DNA from 3 places in the Martelella sp. K41-7 genome. Region 3 is predicted to be linked to each of the others. Evidence: predicted binding sites of a transcription regulator. Region 3 holds the regulator's gene; each other region holds the start of a gene.
What was found. Region 3 encodes PhoB, which activates phosphate uptake and scavenging genes when phosphate is short. Its sites were predicted from a motif close to TGTCATNNANCTGTCAT; they were not measured.

Region 1 (4,679 bases), 990 kb from region 3:
AAGAGACCGGCACGTTCATGGCCGAGGGACTGAAGCTTGTCATCGATGCGCTGGAGCTCAACTGGTCGATCCGCACGCTGATCTACGCCAAGGCTGCAAAGGGCAAGGCGCCGGTGGAGAAGGTCGCCGCCAAGACGGTCGCCTCCGGCGGTCTGGTGCTGGAGGTGTCAGAAAAAGTGCTTTCGGCGATTACCCGCCGCGACAATCCGCAGATGGTCGTTGGCGTGTTTGAAAGCCACTACAGGCCGCTTTCCGATATCCGCCCGGCCAGGGACGAGACCTATGTCGCGCTCGACCGGGTGCGCGATCCCGGCAATCTCGGTACGATCATTCGCACCGCCGATGCCGCCGGGGCGTCTGGTGTGATCCTCGTTGGCGAGACCACGGATCCTTTTTCGCTTGAAACTGTTCGAGCGACCATGGGCTCTGTGTTCGCGCTGTCGGTTTCGCGCGCAGAACCGCGTGCTTTTCTCGACTGGGCCAAAAACAGCGGCGTTGAGATCGTTGCCACCCATCTTGCCGGCTCAGTTGACTACCGCACCATCAACTACGCAATAAAACCGGTTGTCCTGCTGATGGGCAATGAACAACAGGGCCTGCCGCCAGAACTAGCAGATGGTGCCGGGCGGCTTGCCCGTATCCCCCAGCAGGGGCGTGCTGATTCGCTCAACCTTGCGGTTGCGACCGGCGTGATGATTTATGAGGCGCGCCGTCATCTGTTGTCGCTTGACCTGCCGGAGGCTGAACGTTGACCTCTCCGCTTTCGCGCCCGCTGCCTGCTGCAGTCTTCGTCATTGTAGCAATCCTGATCGATGCGATCATCAAATATGCAGTAGAGATTTATCTGCCGTTTCACCGCACCATCGGCGTCCTGCCGTTTCTGGGGCTGTTCAAGACCTATAATCCCGGGATCGCCTTCTCGCTTCTGTCGGATACCAACGGCTGGGCGCTGGTCGGCATGCGGTTGGTGATCGTCGCGGTTGTAATCTATCTGTGGCGCAAGACCGAGCCCGGGCAGACATGGGCGCTGCTGGGTTTTGCGCTGGTGGTTGCCGGTGCGCTCGGCAATATTCTCGACCATTTCATCTACGGTCATGTGGTCGATTACATCCGCTTCGACATCGGTGGGCGGACCTTCCCGATCTTCAACCTTGCCGACAGTTACATCACGGTCGGGGCGGTGTTGATCTTCGTCCAGGAATTTCTGTTCAAAAGCCCCGGGAGCGGCGGACGCTAGGGCGGGCATCTCGAATTTTTATTAGAAAACGCTTGAACATCAATGGATTGCAAAGGTTGTCCGGTGATATTCAGTGCGGTTGCATGTCGCTTGACGGTCAAAAGATTCTGGACCATGCTTTCTCCATGTACTAGTGTTTAGCCCGTTGGAACGGTGCCCGGACGGCACAGGAGAGGCGGCGCGGAATTGACGCGAGAGCACCTCTTTCAAACGAATTGACCTCCAGAGCGGCGGTATGCGACTGTCACGAACGTGTCGCAGTGAGATGGTTTATGACATCCAAGATGAACGATCCGGAACACGCTATGACCATGGAAGCGCTCGACCTTCTTAAGGCCGCAGAACGCACCGGTGCCGCTCCGGCGGTAACCAAGGCGCTTTTGGAGGAGGGCATTCTCGGCCGCATTGGTAGCCTTGAAACCCGCATCGCACGCACCCCCGGTGAAATTGAAGCCGCGCAGGCGGTGCGTTATCGCGTTTTCGTCGATGAAATGCAGGCCCGCCTTCCGGCAGAGGCGATGCGTTCCAAACGCGACTTTGACCAGTGGGATGCGATGTGTGACCACCTGCTGGTGCTCGACACCAAACTTGACGGCGATGTCGAAGACCAGATCGTCGCGACTTACCGGCTTTTGCGTCATGAAGTGGCGATGGAGCATGGCGGGTTCTATTCCGATTCGGAATATCAGACCGACAGGCTGGTGGCCCGTCATCCGGATGTCCGGTTCATGGAACTCGGCCGCTCCTGCGTGCTGCCGGATTACCGCAGCAAGCGGACGGTGGAGCTGCTGTGGCAGGGTAACTGGTCCTATGCGCTGAAGCATAATATCGGGGTGATGTTCGGCTGTGCCTCGTTCCATGGCACGGATTCGGCGGAGCACGCGATGGCGCTCTCCTTCCTTTATCACAACGCCCGCGCCACCGGCGAATGGGCGGTAAAAGCCCGGCCTGAACTCGCCGTCGACATGAACCTGATGAGCGCGGAAGAGGTTTCCGGACGTCGGGCGCTGACAGGGCTGCCGCCACTGATCAAGGGCTATCTGCGCCTTGGTGCCATGGTTGGCGAGGGGGCCGTGGTCGACCACGCCTTCAATACCACCGATGTGCTGGTGGTTCTGCCGATTGCGTCGATTTCCGACCGCTACATCAATTACTACGGCGCCGACGCTGGCCGTTTCGCAAGCTGACCGCTTCGGCGGCCTTTTGTGTAACTCAGTCACCATCAAAACCGTTTTGCCCAGCTTTCTCTTGCCGGGCTCTTTCGGCAGGTCCGATTTCGTGAGACATGGAAAGACAACCGAGGCGCCGAGAGCGTCTCCGGCGAAGCATTTCCGCCGGTAAGAGCTCCAAACCATACACAAGCAAGCAAGTGACCGTGGCAGACGACAACCGCATCAAGATCGAAGAGCTGATTTCCGAGGAAAGCAGGACAACGGCAACGCCGATGATGGAGCAGTATATCGAGATCAAGGCGGCCAACCCCGATCTCCTGCTGTTTTATCGCATGGGCGATTTCTACGAGCTGTTCTTCGACGATGCCGTGGAGGCTGCCCGTGCGCTTTCGATCACGCTCACGAAGCGCGGCCAGCATCTCGGTCGTGATATTCCGATGTGCGGCGTCCCTGTTCATGCTGCCGATGATTATCTCCAGAAGCTGATTGCCTTCGGTTTCCGCGTTGCCGTCTGTGAGCAGACGGAAGACCCGGCGGAAGCGAAGAAGCGTGGCGGCAAATCCGTGGTCAGGCGCGATGTCACCCGACTTGTCACCGCGGGAACGCTGACGGAAGAAAAGCTGCTGGCGCCGGGCGAAAGCAATTTTCTGATGGCGCTTTCGCGGGTGAAGGGCGAGGGCGAGGCGGCTTACGGGTTGGCCTGGATCGATATTTCCACCGGCGTCTTCAGGCTCTGCGCGACATCGGAAAGCCGGCTGGCAGCCGATATCATGCGGGTCGAACCGCGCGAACTGGTGGTTTCAGATGCGCTGTTTGCAGATCAGAAGCTGCGGCCGGTGTTCGATCTCCTCGGTCGTGCGGTTGCCCCGCAGCCGGCGGTTCTGTTCGACAGTGCCACAGCGAAGGACCGACTGTCGCGGTTCTTCGGGGTGGCGACGCTCGATGGGTTTGGCCGGTTCTCGCGGCCCGAACTGTCTGCGGCCGCCGCTGCTGTTGCCTATGTCGAAAAGACCCAGATCAATGAGCGTCCGGCCCTCGGCATTCCCGAGCAGGACGGCGGGTCAGGCTCGATGTTCATCGATCCGGCAACCCGCACCAATCTGGAACTGGTCCGCACCATGAATGGCGGCCGCGACGGCTCGCTGCTCAAGGCCGTTGACCGGACGGTGACCAGTGGCGGTGCGCGGCTTTTGTGCGAGCGGCTGATGTCGCCGCTGACAGATCCCGAACATGTCCACCGGCGCCTTGATTCGGTCGGTTTTTTCCTCGGCGAGGTCAGTCTTTCCGCAGCCCTTCGCGATCACCTGAAGCAATTGCCGGATATGCCACGCGCGCTGTCGCGCCTGGCGCTTGATCGTGGCGGGCCGCGTGACCTCGGTGCGATCCTCAGAGGGCTTGAGGTTGCGCGTGCGATTGCCGCTGATCTGCAACCCGCATCGCTTCCCGAAGAGCTTGCCGCAGCGCTTGATGCGCTCGAGGCTCTGCCGGAAGAGCTGGAGGCGCAACTCGCGGCCAAGCTTGCCGACGAACTGCCGCTTCTGAAGCGCGATGGTGGCTTCGTGCGCGAAGGGGCCGATCAGCGCCTGGATGAGGCGCGCGGCCTTCGCGACACCTCACGGCGGGTGATTGCGGGCCTTCAGGCGCAGTATGCCGAGGAGACCGGCGTCAAGGCGTTGAAAATCAAGCATAACAATATGCTTGGCTATTTCATCGAAGTGACCAGCGGTAATTCACGGGCTCTGACGGAGGGCGATGAGGCCAAGGCAAAATTCATCCATCGCCAGACGATGGCGAACGCAATGCGGTTTACGACAGCTGAACTTGCCGATCTCGAAAGCCGGATCGCCAATGCTGCCGGTGAGGCGCTGGTAGTTGAACTTGAGGCCTTCGAGGCGCTCAGGCAAGCCGTTGTTGCCAGCGCGGAACGGCTGAAACAGGGCGCAGTTGCGCTTTCCGTGCTGGATGTGTCCGCCGGGTTTGCCATTCTCGCCGAAGCAGAGGCCTACTGCCGACCAGTGGTGGACGGCACCACCGCCTTTGAAATCGAAGGTGGCCGTCATCCGGTGGTCGAACAGGCGCTGGCGCGGCAATCGGCAGGGCCATTTGTCGCCAATGATTGCACGCTGTCGCCCGAAAGTGGCGAAAAGGGCTGCCTCTGGCTTCTGACCGGCCCGAATATGGGGGGTAAATCGACATTCCTGCGCCAGAACGCCTTGATTGCCATCCTCGCGCAAATCGGTGCCTATGTTCCGGCGGTCAAAGCCCATATC
Region 2 (4,679 bases), 820 kb from region 3:
ATGCCCGCGAGCTGACGGATGCGGTCAAGGCAGGTCTGGCGCGACTGGCCGACAATGGCATCCCGCTATTTTCGCAGACGGTGCTGCTGAAGGATGTCAACGATGATGCAGAGACGCTTGCCACCCTGTTCCGCGCGCTGTTGCTCAACCGGGTCAAGCCCTACTACCTGCATCATCTCGATCATGCCAAGGGCGTCAGTCATTTTGCCGTGCCGATCGTGCGCGGACAGGCGATCATGCGGGCCTTGCGCGGCCGGGTCTCAGGCCTTTGCCTGCCGACCTATGTGCTGGATATTCCCGGCGGCCACGGCAAGGTGCCGATCGGGCCGGCCTATCTGGAGCACGTTGAGGCTTGTGACTATCAGGTCGAGGACTATCAGGGGCAAAGCCACCGCTATTGCGACTGGCGCTGAAACTCCCGGCAGGCCAGCAACGCAGCCCCCTCGGCGACATCGATATCCGGAAAGGTCGCCGGGCCGGAAAGCTCTGTCGCGATGGTCTCGCCGATCAGCGGTGAAAGCTTCAGCACACCGCCGGTAAAGGCCACGGGGCGCTCGCCCGCGCGCGCAATCAGGATATTGCCAAGCCGGGCAAGCTGGCCTCCCGCCTGCCTGAGCAAATTCTGCGAAAACCGGTCGCCGGCTTCGCCCGCCTTCGCCACCGCCACGGAAAGCGTGCCGATCCGCCCCCGGTCGCTGCCATAGATGATGCGCTTCACGTCTGCCCAGTCATCGCTTCCAATCGCCTCAAAAAGGGCTGAGGCCAGACCCGTCATGTCGCCAGCGGTTCCATCCTCGTCCAGCCTGCGATAAAGCGCGCGGATGGCGGCAAGGGCGATCCACCCGCCAGAGCCCGCATCATCGATCATCAATCCGCGTCCGCCGATGCGCAGTCGCGTGCCGTCAGTTCGAAAATGGATGGCGATAGCCCCGGTACCGGCTGACACCAGATGACCTTCGCCCGGTGCAAACAGGGTGCGGAAGGTCAGTTCGATATCGTCGAAAAGCGTCAGGCGCTCCTGCGCTATCCCGGTCTTTGCGGTAATGATCGCTGCGACCTCACCGAAGGCCTCCGGGCCGTAACCCGAAAGCCCGAGTGTCGCGGCATGGACCGGGCCTGGCAGGCTTGCGGCAATCCGGACAAAGGCCGTCTCAAGCCGTATCCTGTCTTCCTGACCCGCCAGAAGCGCGCTTGCGCCGGGCGCCGATCCGCGCCGCACAGGCGTTCCCGCCTGATCGACAACGGCAAAGCGCGAAGCCGTGCCGCCGATATCGCATCCCAGGAAAAAGCCGCCCATATCTTTGTGCCTTACGGGATCGAGGCCAGCCATTCGGGTGTTGCGAATTTCTCTGTCGCAAGCGCCTCGGCCGCCTTGTACTCATCCGGCGTTACCGTGCCTTCGCGGCCGCCGTTCAGATCCACAAAGGTTGCCTTCATCCGGTCGATGACGTTGCGACGGACAAGGCCCGTCTGACTGCGCACGGGATCGACGCGCTTTGCCGCACTTTTCGTGCCCTTGTCGGAGAGTTTTTCACGGCCGATCCGCAGCACCTGCATCATTTTTTCCGCGTCCATGTCATAGGCCATGGTCACGTGATGCAGCACGGTGCCGCCGCCATAACGCTTTTGTGCCGCGCCGCCGATCTTGCCCTTGGAGCTCGAAATGTCGTTGAGCGGCTTGTAGAAAGCATCGACACCCATGTCGTTCAGCGCCTTCAGCACCCAGTTGTCGAGGAAGGCGTAGCTGTCGGCAAAGCTCATGCCGTCGACCAGTTCTCCCGGTGCATAAAGCGAATAGGTGATCGCGGTGCCGGGCTCGACGAACATCGCGCCGCCGCCGGTAACCCTGCGCACGATCTCGACGCCGAGCCGTTCGGTTGCCTCCAGATCGACCTCGTTTCTCAGCGACTGGAAAGCGCCGATGATGATGGCCGGCCGTTCCCACTCCCAGAAACGCAGCGTCGGCGCTCGCCGGCCTTCGGCAACCGCGCGCGCCAGAACATCGTCGATGGCCAGATGCATCGCCGGCGTCTCGCCGCCGGTATCGATGATTTCCCACTCGAAATCGCGCCAGGTCTTGGCAACGCCGAGTGCACGGCGCACGGCGATTGCCACGGATTCGAGGCTGAAGCCGATCAGTGCGGCATCCGGGCGCAACTTCGCCTTCAGTGCTGCGACCATTGTCTCCGCCGAGCTTGCCGTCGGCAGGCCTTCCAGAGCTTTGCAAAGGTCGGCAAGCGCTTCGGGCGGCTCCAGGAAGAAGTCGCCGGCGATTTGCACATCGGCCAGTTTGTCGTCGCGCACTTCGATATCGGCCACCACCAGCTTGCCGCCGGGTACCTTGTATTCGCCATGCATCTTTGAGGGCTCCTGCATGATATTGTCAGATCCGGAACACCGGTTGCCTCATCCATAGACCCGCTGCCTTGCGACGCGCAAGCCAGCCACTTCGATGATTGCTGTCATGGAAAGGTCGTGAAAATCGGTCTATCTGAGGTTTGCGGACAGTAACGGGAGAACGTCATGACTGGCTTCGATCAATTTACCGACATGGACGATGTCTGGGGCCTGACGGAGCGGGTGGAGAGCCTTCGCGCGTTGGTCACAAGCGAGGCGCGTGCCATTTTGCAGAGCTTTGGGCCGGAGGCGGCGTCGCTGCCGGGCATCGTCAATCTCGCCCATTACCTTGCCCTTCGTCATCATGATGTCCGTCCGCTTCAGCGCGCGCTGATGCGCCACGGTCTGTCCTCGCTCGGGCGGCTGGAAAGCCGCGTTCTGCCCACGCTTGATGCCGTGCTCGTCGCCCTTGCAGCGCGGGCGGGTCGCGAAAATGTGGTGCCTTTGCCCTCGGCGGATGATTTCTTTGCCGGCGAGCGACGGCTTGAGCAGGCGACCGATCTGATGTTCGGCCCGCCACCGGCCCATCGCCGCAGCCGCATCATGGTGACGCTCGCCAGTGAAGCGGCAGACGATCCCGCTTTTGTTGCCGATCTTGTCCGTCGCGGCATGGATATCGCCCGCATCAATTGCGCCCATGACGGGCCGGAGGCCTGGCGTGCAATGACAAAGCATGTGCGAGCGGCAGGTGATGCGGCAGGACGGCGGATTGCCGTGCTGATGGATATCGCCGGCCCCAAGATCCGTACCGAAAAGGTCGCTCTCGCCGAAAGCAAGCTGAAGGCCAATGTCGGCGACCGCATCCGCCTGATCGCAACGGGCGAACCGGCCCTGTTCGATGATATTCGTTTCTGTGTCAGTGTCTCGCTGCCGGAAATGGTGACGCGGCTCAAGGTCGGCGACCGGGTGCTTTATGATGACGGCAAGCTGCAGACTGTGGTGACTGAGGTTTCCGATGGCATGGCGGTGATCCGGGTTGAGCGCGCCAGGGCCAAGGGGACAAGGCTGAAGCCGGAAAAGGGGCTGAACCTGCCCGATACGGCGCTCGGGCTTTCGCCGCTGACGGCCAAGGATACCGGCGATATCTCAACCGTGATCGAATGCGCCGACATGGTCGGCTATTCGTTCGTCTCGCGCCCCGACGACCTCGACCTGCTGGATCAGGAACTGGGCGCGGGTGGCAATCCGGGCCTCGGTGTCGTCGCCAAGATCGAGCGCCCGGAAGCGGTCAAGAATCTGCCCGCGCTGATTGCCCGCGCGGTCGGGCGCCGGGATTTCGCCGTGATGATCGCCCGTGGTGACCTTGCTGCCGAGATCGGCTTCGAGCGGCTCGCTGAAATGCAGGAGGAAATCCTCTGGATCTGCGAGGCGGCGGGCGTACCGGTGATCTGGGCGACCCAGGTTCTTGAAAATCTGGTCAAGACCGGCGTGCCCTCTCGCGGCGAAATGACCGATGCGGCGATGGGTGCGCGCGCCGAATGCGTGATGCTGAACAAGGGCGAGGCAGTCGGCGAGGGCGTTTCCACCCTCGACACCCTGCTGGCCCGCATGGACGAGCACATGTTCAAGAAGACGCCAGAGCTCAGGGCACTGAAGAGCTGGTAGAGCTAACACTTGTCCATCGTTGGCAGCACCGTCGAGACGATTGAGGCATCAAGCGCTTCGTAGGCCGCAAGGTCTATGGTTTCGTAAAGCTCCGCGCGCGTCTGCATATCGTCCAGCATCGCCTTGGTGGAGCCGGTTTGCTTCAGCGTTGAAAACAATCTCTCCTGCGCCTTGTTGGCAACCCTGAGCGAGGAAACCGGGAAGATCACCATGCGGTAACCCATCGCCTCGAACTCGGAGGCTGTCATATAGGGCGTGCGGCCGAATTCGGTCATGTTGGCGAGAAGCGGCACGCCCTCCATGCGGGCGGCGAACTCTCGAAACATCTCGACAGTGTTCAGCGCCTCGGGGAAGATTGCGTCGGCACCGGCTTCGATGAACAGCTTTGCCCGGGCCACCGCGCCGTCAATACCCTCGCTCGCCGCCGCATCGGTGCGGGCGATGATGTAGAGATTTTTGCGGGCCTTGGCGGCGGCTGCAATCTTGGCGGCCATGTCGTGCGCGTCCGCCAGTTTCTTGTCATTGAGATGGCCACATTTCTTCGGCAGCAGCTGGTCCTCGATGTGCACGCCCGCAGCGCCCGCATCCTCGAAGGTGCGGACCATATGCATCACATTCAGCGCCTCGCCATAGCCGGTATCGCCGTCGACCAGAAGCGGCAGGCCGCTGGCGCGGGC
Region 3 (4,679 bases):
CCTTCGAGGCATCGAGCTTTTCGCGGATGATGTCACCCATCAGATCGGTGGAGATGCCGGAGAAGAACCCTGTCGGGCGGCCGAGCCGGGCCAGCGCGACCGCGGTATTGCAGACCGCGCCACCGGCATAGGGGGCAAAGGCCGGTTCGCCCTTGTCGGTCTCGCGCGGCAACATGTCGATCAGGGCTTCACCACAGCATAAAATCATCATTCTCTCCCAATTCCGGTTGCGCGTCCGCTCACCGGGAGCGGACGCCTATAGCAAGGGGCCCTCAGCGCCTTTCAGACGATCAGTTCCTGAAGCCCGCCGCGCGCGCGCGACCAATCCATCGGATGATCAAGGAAAGTGCCGACAGCTTCAAGCGTTGCCTCGTCTGCAAGACCATCCTTACGCGCGACGTTCAGCACTTCCTTCCAGGTCGCGATGTAATGGAGGTTAACGCCGCCCTCGCGGAAACGTTTCTCCGCCTCGCCGAAAATCCCATAATAAAACAACGCCATGCCATGTTCCACCACACCGCCGGCTGAACGGATGGCATTGATGAAGTTGAACATCGACCCACCGGCGGTGGTCAGGTCCTCGATCACCAGAACGCGCGCACCCTTCGGCATATGCCCCTCGATCTGCGCATTCTTGCCATAGCCCTTCGGCTTCTTGCGAACGTAGATCATCGGCAGTTCAAGCCGGTCGGCAAGGAATGCGGCAAAGGGAATACCCGCAGTCTCACCACCAGCCACGCAATCGAACTTCTCGAAGCCAGCATCGCGCAGCACCTTGGCGGCGGCGAAATCCATCAGCGTGGAACGAATGCGCGGATAGGAAATCAGCTGCCGGCAATCGATATAAACCGGGCTGACCAGACCGGAGGCAAGCTTGTAGGGCTCATCCGGCGCAAAATGCACCGCTCCGATTTCCCACAGCATGCGGGCCATCAGCTCCCCCATCACTGCGGGCTCCACGAAACTGGCTCTGCTCATCGCAACAATCCTCTTTATCCTGTGGCCTCAAGAGACCAGCGTTCCGGGATGCGGAAGGATGCATCACGGGAAAAGCGGGTCTTGTCGGCGCTGCCGCCTGCCGAGCGGCCAACCAATCCGGTTGTCCAATTGGACAATCACGGCGGAAAAATCAATCGTCGACCGGTCGATTCAACACATCCGGGCAGCATGCCAATACAGCATAGACCAACGTGGAATGGCTGCAATGACGGATATTAAATCGTTTAGAAAATCTTTTTTGACGCCGCTAGCAGCGTTTAGACCTCCATCGAATATCCCGCTCCGCGCACGGTGCGGATCACATCCGGCATCTGCGAGAAATTGAGTGCCTTTCTCAGCCGGCCGACATGGACGTCGACGGTGCGCTCATCCACATAAATATCGTGACCCCAGACACCATCGAGAAGCTGGGCGCGGGAAAACACCCGGCCGGGCGACGTCATCAGAAACTCCAGAAGCCGGAACTCCGTCGGGCCGAGCCGCACTTCGCGCGCCTTGCGGTGGACACGGTGGGTCTCGCGGTCAAGCTCGATATCGCCGCATTTCAGCACGCTGGAGAGCACTTCCGGCCTTGCGCGGCGGAGGATCGCCTTGACCCGCGCCATCAGCTCCGGCGTGGAAAACGGCTTGACGACATAGTCGTCGGCACCGATCGCCAGACCGCGTATCCGTTCGCTTTCCTCGCCACGCGCCGTCAGCATGATGATCGGCAGGCGTTCTGTCTCCGGCCGCATTCTGAGGCGACGGCAAAGCTCGATGCCGGAGACCCCCGGCAGCATCCAGTCGAGCAGCAGCAGATCGGGAACCCGCTCCTGAAGCCGGATCTCGGCCTCGTCGCCGCGCATGATGGTTTCGACCTCATAGCCTTCCGCTTCGAGATTGTAACGTAGCAGGACGCTGAGTGCTTCCTCGTCTTCGACAACTGCAATTTTCGGCACCATTGGACGTCTATCTCCCTGATCTCAAATGGCTTCAGACATCATCGGAACCGACGGCAGCAGAGTTGTCGTCCTTGGGACGTTCTCCCTGGGGCTGGGCGCCGGTGGCAATGTAGTAGATCATTTCAGCGATGTTGGTGGCATGGTCGCCGATACGCTCGATATTCTTGGCGCAGAACAGAAGATGCGTGCAGGTGGTGATGTTGCGCGGATCTTCCATCATGTAGGTCAAAAGCTCGCGAAACAGCGAGGTATAGATCGCATCGATCTCGTCATCGCGCTCGCGGATCGAGTTGGCCTTGTCGGCCTGGCGCGTTGTGTAGGCGTCCAGCACTTCCTTGAGCTGCAGCAACGCCAGTTCCGACAAATGCTCGATGCCGTGCGCTAGCTTGCGCGGAACGCCGGTGCCCTGCACAGAGATCACCCGCTTCGCGGTGTTCTTCGCCATATCGCCAACGCGTTCCAGATCGGCAGCGATGCGGATCGCACCCATGATTTCGCGCAGGTCCGCAGCCACCGGCTGACGACGGGCGATGGTCACAATTGCCTTTTCACCGATCTCACGCTCGGCCTCGTCCAGTGCGAGGTCGTCCTTGATCACCTTTTCGGCAAGCTCGGTATCGGTATTGACGAGGGCTGAGACCGACTGGCTCACCATTTCCTCCGCCAGACCGCCCATTTCGGAAATCCGGCGCTGGAGGTATTTCAGTTCGTCATCGAAAGCCGTCAGAATATGCGAGGGGGCCATGTTTAATCCTTCCTTGGCGTGAGCGTGCGGCAACCGCCCCTCAGCCGAAACGTCCCATGATGTAATCCTGGGTACGCTGATCCGCGGGATTGGTGAAAATCGTATCGGTACTGTTTTCCTCGACCATATGACCGAGATGGAACATCGCGGTGCGCTCGGACACGCGCGCGGCCTGCTGCATGGAATGGGTCACCATCACAATGGTGTAGTTCTCCGCAAGATCGGAAATCAGTTCCTCGACGCGGGCTGTCGCGATCGGATCGAGCGCGGAACAGGGTTCGTCCATCAGGATGACTTCCGGGCTGACGGCAATGGCGCGGGCAATGCACAGCCGCTGCTGCTGGCCGCCGGAAAGGCTGGTGCCCGGCTCGTCCAGCCGATCCTTGACCTCGTTGAACAGCCCCGCCTTGATCAGGCTGGTCTCGACGATCTGATCGAACTCGGTGCGATGACGGGCAAGGCCGTGGATACGCGGCCCGTAGGCGACATTCTCATAGATCGACTTCGGGAACGGATTGGGGTTCTGGAAAACCATGCCGACGCGTGCACGCAACTCCACCACATCGATGCCGGAGGTGTAGATATCCTCGCCGTCAAGCGTGATCGTACCGGTCACGCGACAATTGTCGATCGTGTCGTTCATGCGGTTGAGGGTCCGCAGAAAGGTCGACTTGCCGCACCCGGACGGGCCGATCAACGCCGTGACAGTATGCTCGCGTATATTCAGGCTGACATCAAAAAGCGCGCGCTTCTGCCCGTAATAGACGGACACCGCCTGGCCGGTCATTTTGTATGTGTTGTTGCTCATTGTTTGCTTCCAGGTGTTTTCGCGGTCGGGTTCGCCATTGCCACGCGCCTACCAGCGTCGTTCGAAACGACGGCGCAGGATCACCGCCGTGACGTTCATCAGGATCAGGAAGGCCAGAAGCACGATGATGGCGGCGGAGGTGCGCTCGACAAAGGCACGCTCGGCCTCGCCCGCCCACATGTAGATCTGTACCGGCAGTGCCGTCGCGGGGTCAAACGGGCTTGCCGGATAATCCGCCACGAAGGCGACCATGCCGATCAGAAGCAGCGGTGCGGTTTCGCCGAGGGCCTGGGCCAGGCCGATAATTGTGCCCGTCAGAATACCGGGCATGGCCAGCGGCAGGACATGATGGAACACGGCCTGCATTTTCGAGGCGCCGACGCCTAGCGCCGCCGAACGGATCGAGGGCGGCACGGCCTTCAGCGCAGCCCGGGTGGCAATGATGATTGTCGGCAGCGTCATCAGCGTCAGCACCAGCCCGCCGACCAGTGACGCAGAGCGCGGAAGCCCCATGAAGCCGATGAACACCGCAAGGCCCAGTAGACCGAAAACAATCGAGGGAACAGCGGCCAGATTGTTGATATTGACCTCGATGAGATCCGTGAACCTGTTCTTCGGCGCGAATTCTTCAAGATAGATCGCCGAGGCCACGCCGATCGGCAGTGCCAGCAGCAGCACCACACCCAGCATGTAGAGCGTGCCGACAAAGGCCACGCCGATGCCAGCCGACTCAGGCCGGCTGGATGCGCCATGAGTGAAGAAGCCGGTGTTGAAAGACTTCCTAAGCAATCCATCAGCTTTCAGTTCGTCCATCCAGTGAAGCTGCTGGTCAGAGACGCGCCTGCTGGTCTCGGGCACGGAAAGGTCGATCTGGCCCTTGTTGGCGGAATCGATATCGGCAGATGCCAGAAGGCGCACATCAACGGTCTTGCCGATGACCGACGGATCCTTCGCCACCACATCGCGCAGCTCCACCCGACTGCTGCGAGAAACCATCCGCATCGCCTCGCGCATTTCCGGCCCGTTTGCAGGACTGATGCCCAGCGTGCCGGCGAGCGCGCCCTGTACCAGTTGCGGATAATCCGCTGTCAGCAGAAGGCTGGGATCTTCGTCGCGTCCGCCGTCCGGATCGATCACCGAAGCCTCGAAGGTAATCGGCAGGGTGATGGTCGTCTGCTGAAAGGCA

Region 1: the regulator PhoB is predicted to act here: its motif matches at 1,480-1,496, upstream of olsB (l-ornithine N(alpha)-acyltransferase).
Region 2: the regulator PhoB is predicted to act here: its motif matches at 2,461-2,477, upstream of AC0L7L_RS16485 (pyruvate kinase).

What each region holds. Positions count from the first base shown of each region.
Region 1 covers NZ_CM147867.1:959,718-964,396, forward strand. Annotated here, with positions in the region: gene AC0L7L_RS04565 (TrmH family RNA methyltransferase) at 1-752, shown strand, start outside; gene lspA (signal peptidase II) at 749-1,237, shown strand; gene olsB (l-ornithine N(alpha)-acyltransferase) at 1,549-2,424, shown strand; gene mutS (DNA mismatch repair protein MutS) at 2,613-4,679, shown strand, end outside.
Region 2 covers NZ_CM147867.1:3,454,491-3,459,169, reverse strand. Annotated here, with positions in the region: gene AC0L7L_RS16500 (lysine-2,3-aminomutase-like protein) at 1-413, shown strand, start outside; gene AC0L7L_RS16495 (N-acetylglucosamine kinase) at 395-1,297, opposite strand; gene AC0L7L_RS16490 (lipoate--protein ligase family protein) at 1,309-2,376, opposite strand; gene AC0L7L_RS16485 (pyruvate kinase) at 2,524-4,002, shown strand; gene prpB (methylisocitrate lyase) at 4,005-4,679, opposite strand, start outside.
Region 3 covers NZ_CM147867.1:4,278,692-4,283,370, reverse strand. Annotated here, with positions in the region: gene AC0L7L_RS20265 (carbohydrate kinase family protein) at 1-208, opposite strand, end outside; gene AC0L7L_RS20260 (orotate phosphoribosyltransferase) at 283-978, opposite strand; gene phoB (phosphate regulon transcriptional regulator PhoB) at 1,257-1,940, opposite strand; gene phoU (phosphate signaling complex protein PhoU) at 1,972-2,685, opposite strand; gene pstB (phosphate ABC transporter ATP-binding protein PstB) at 2,726-3,493, opposite strand; gene pstA (phosphate ABC transporter permease PstA) at 3,542-4,679, opposite strand, start outside.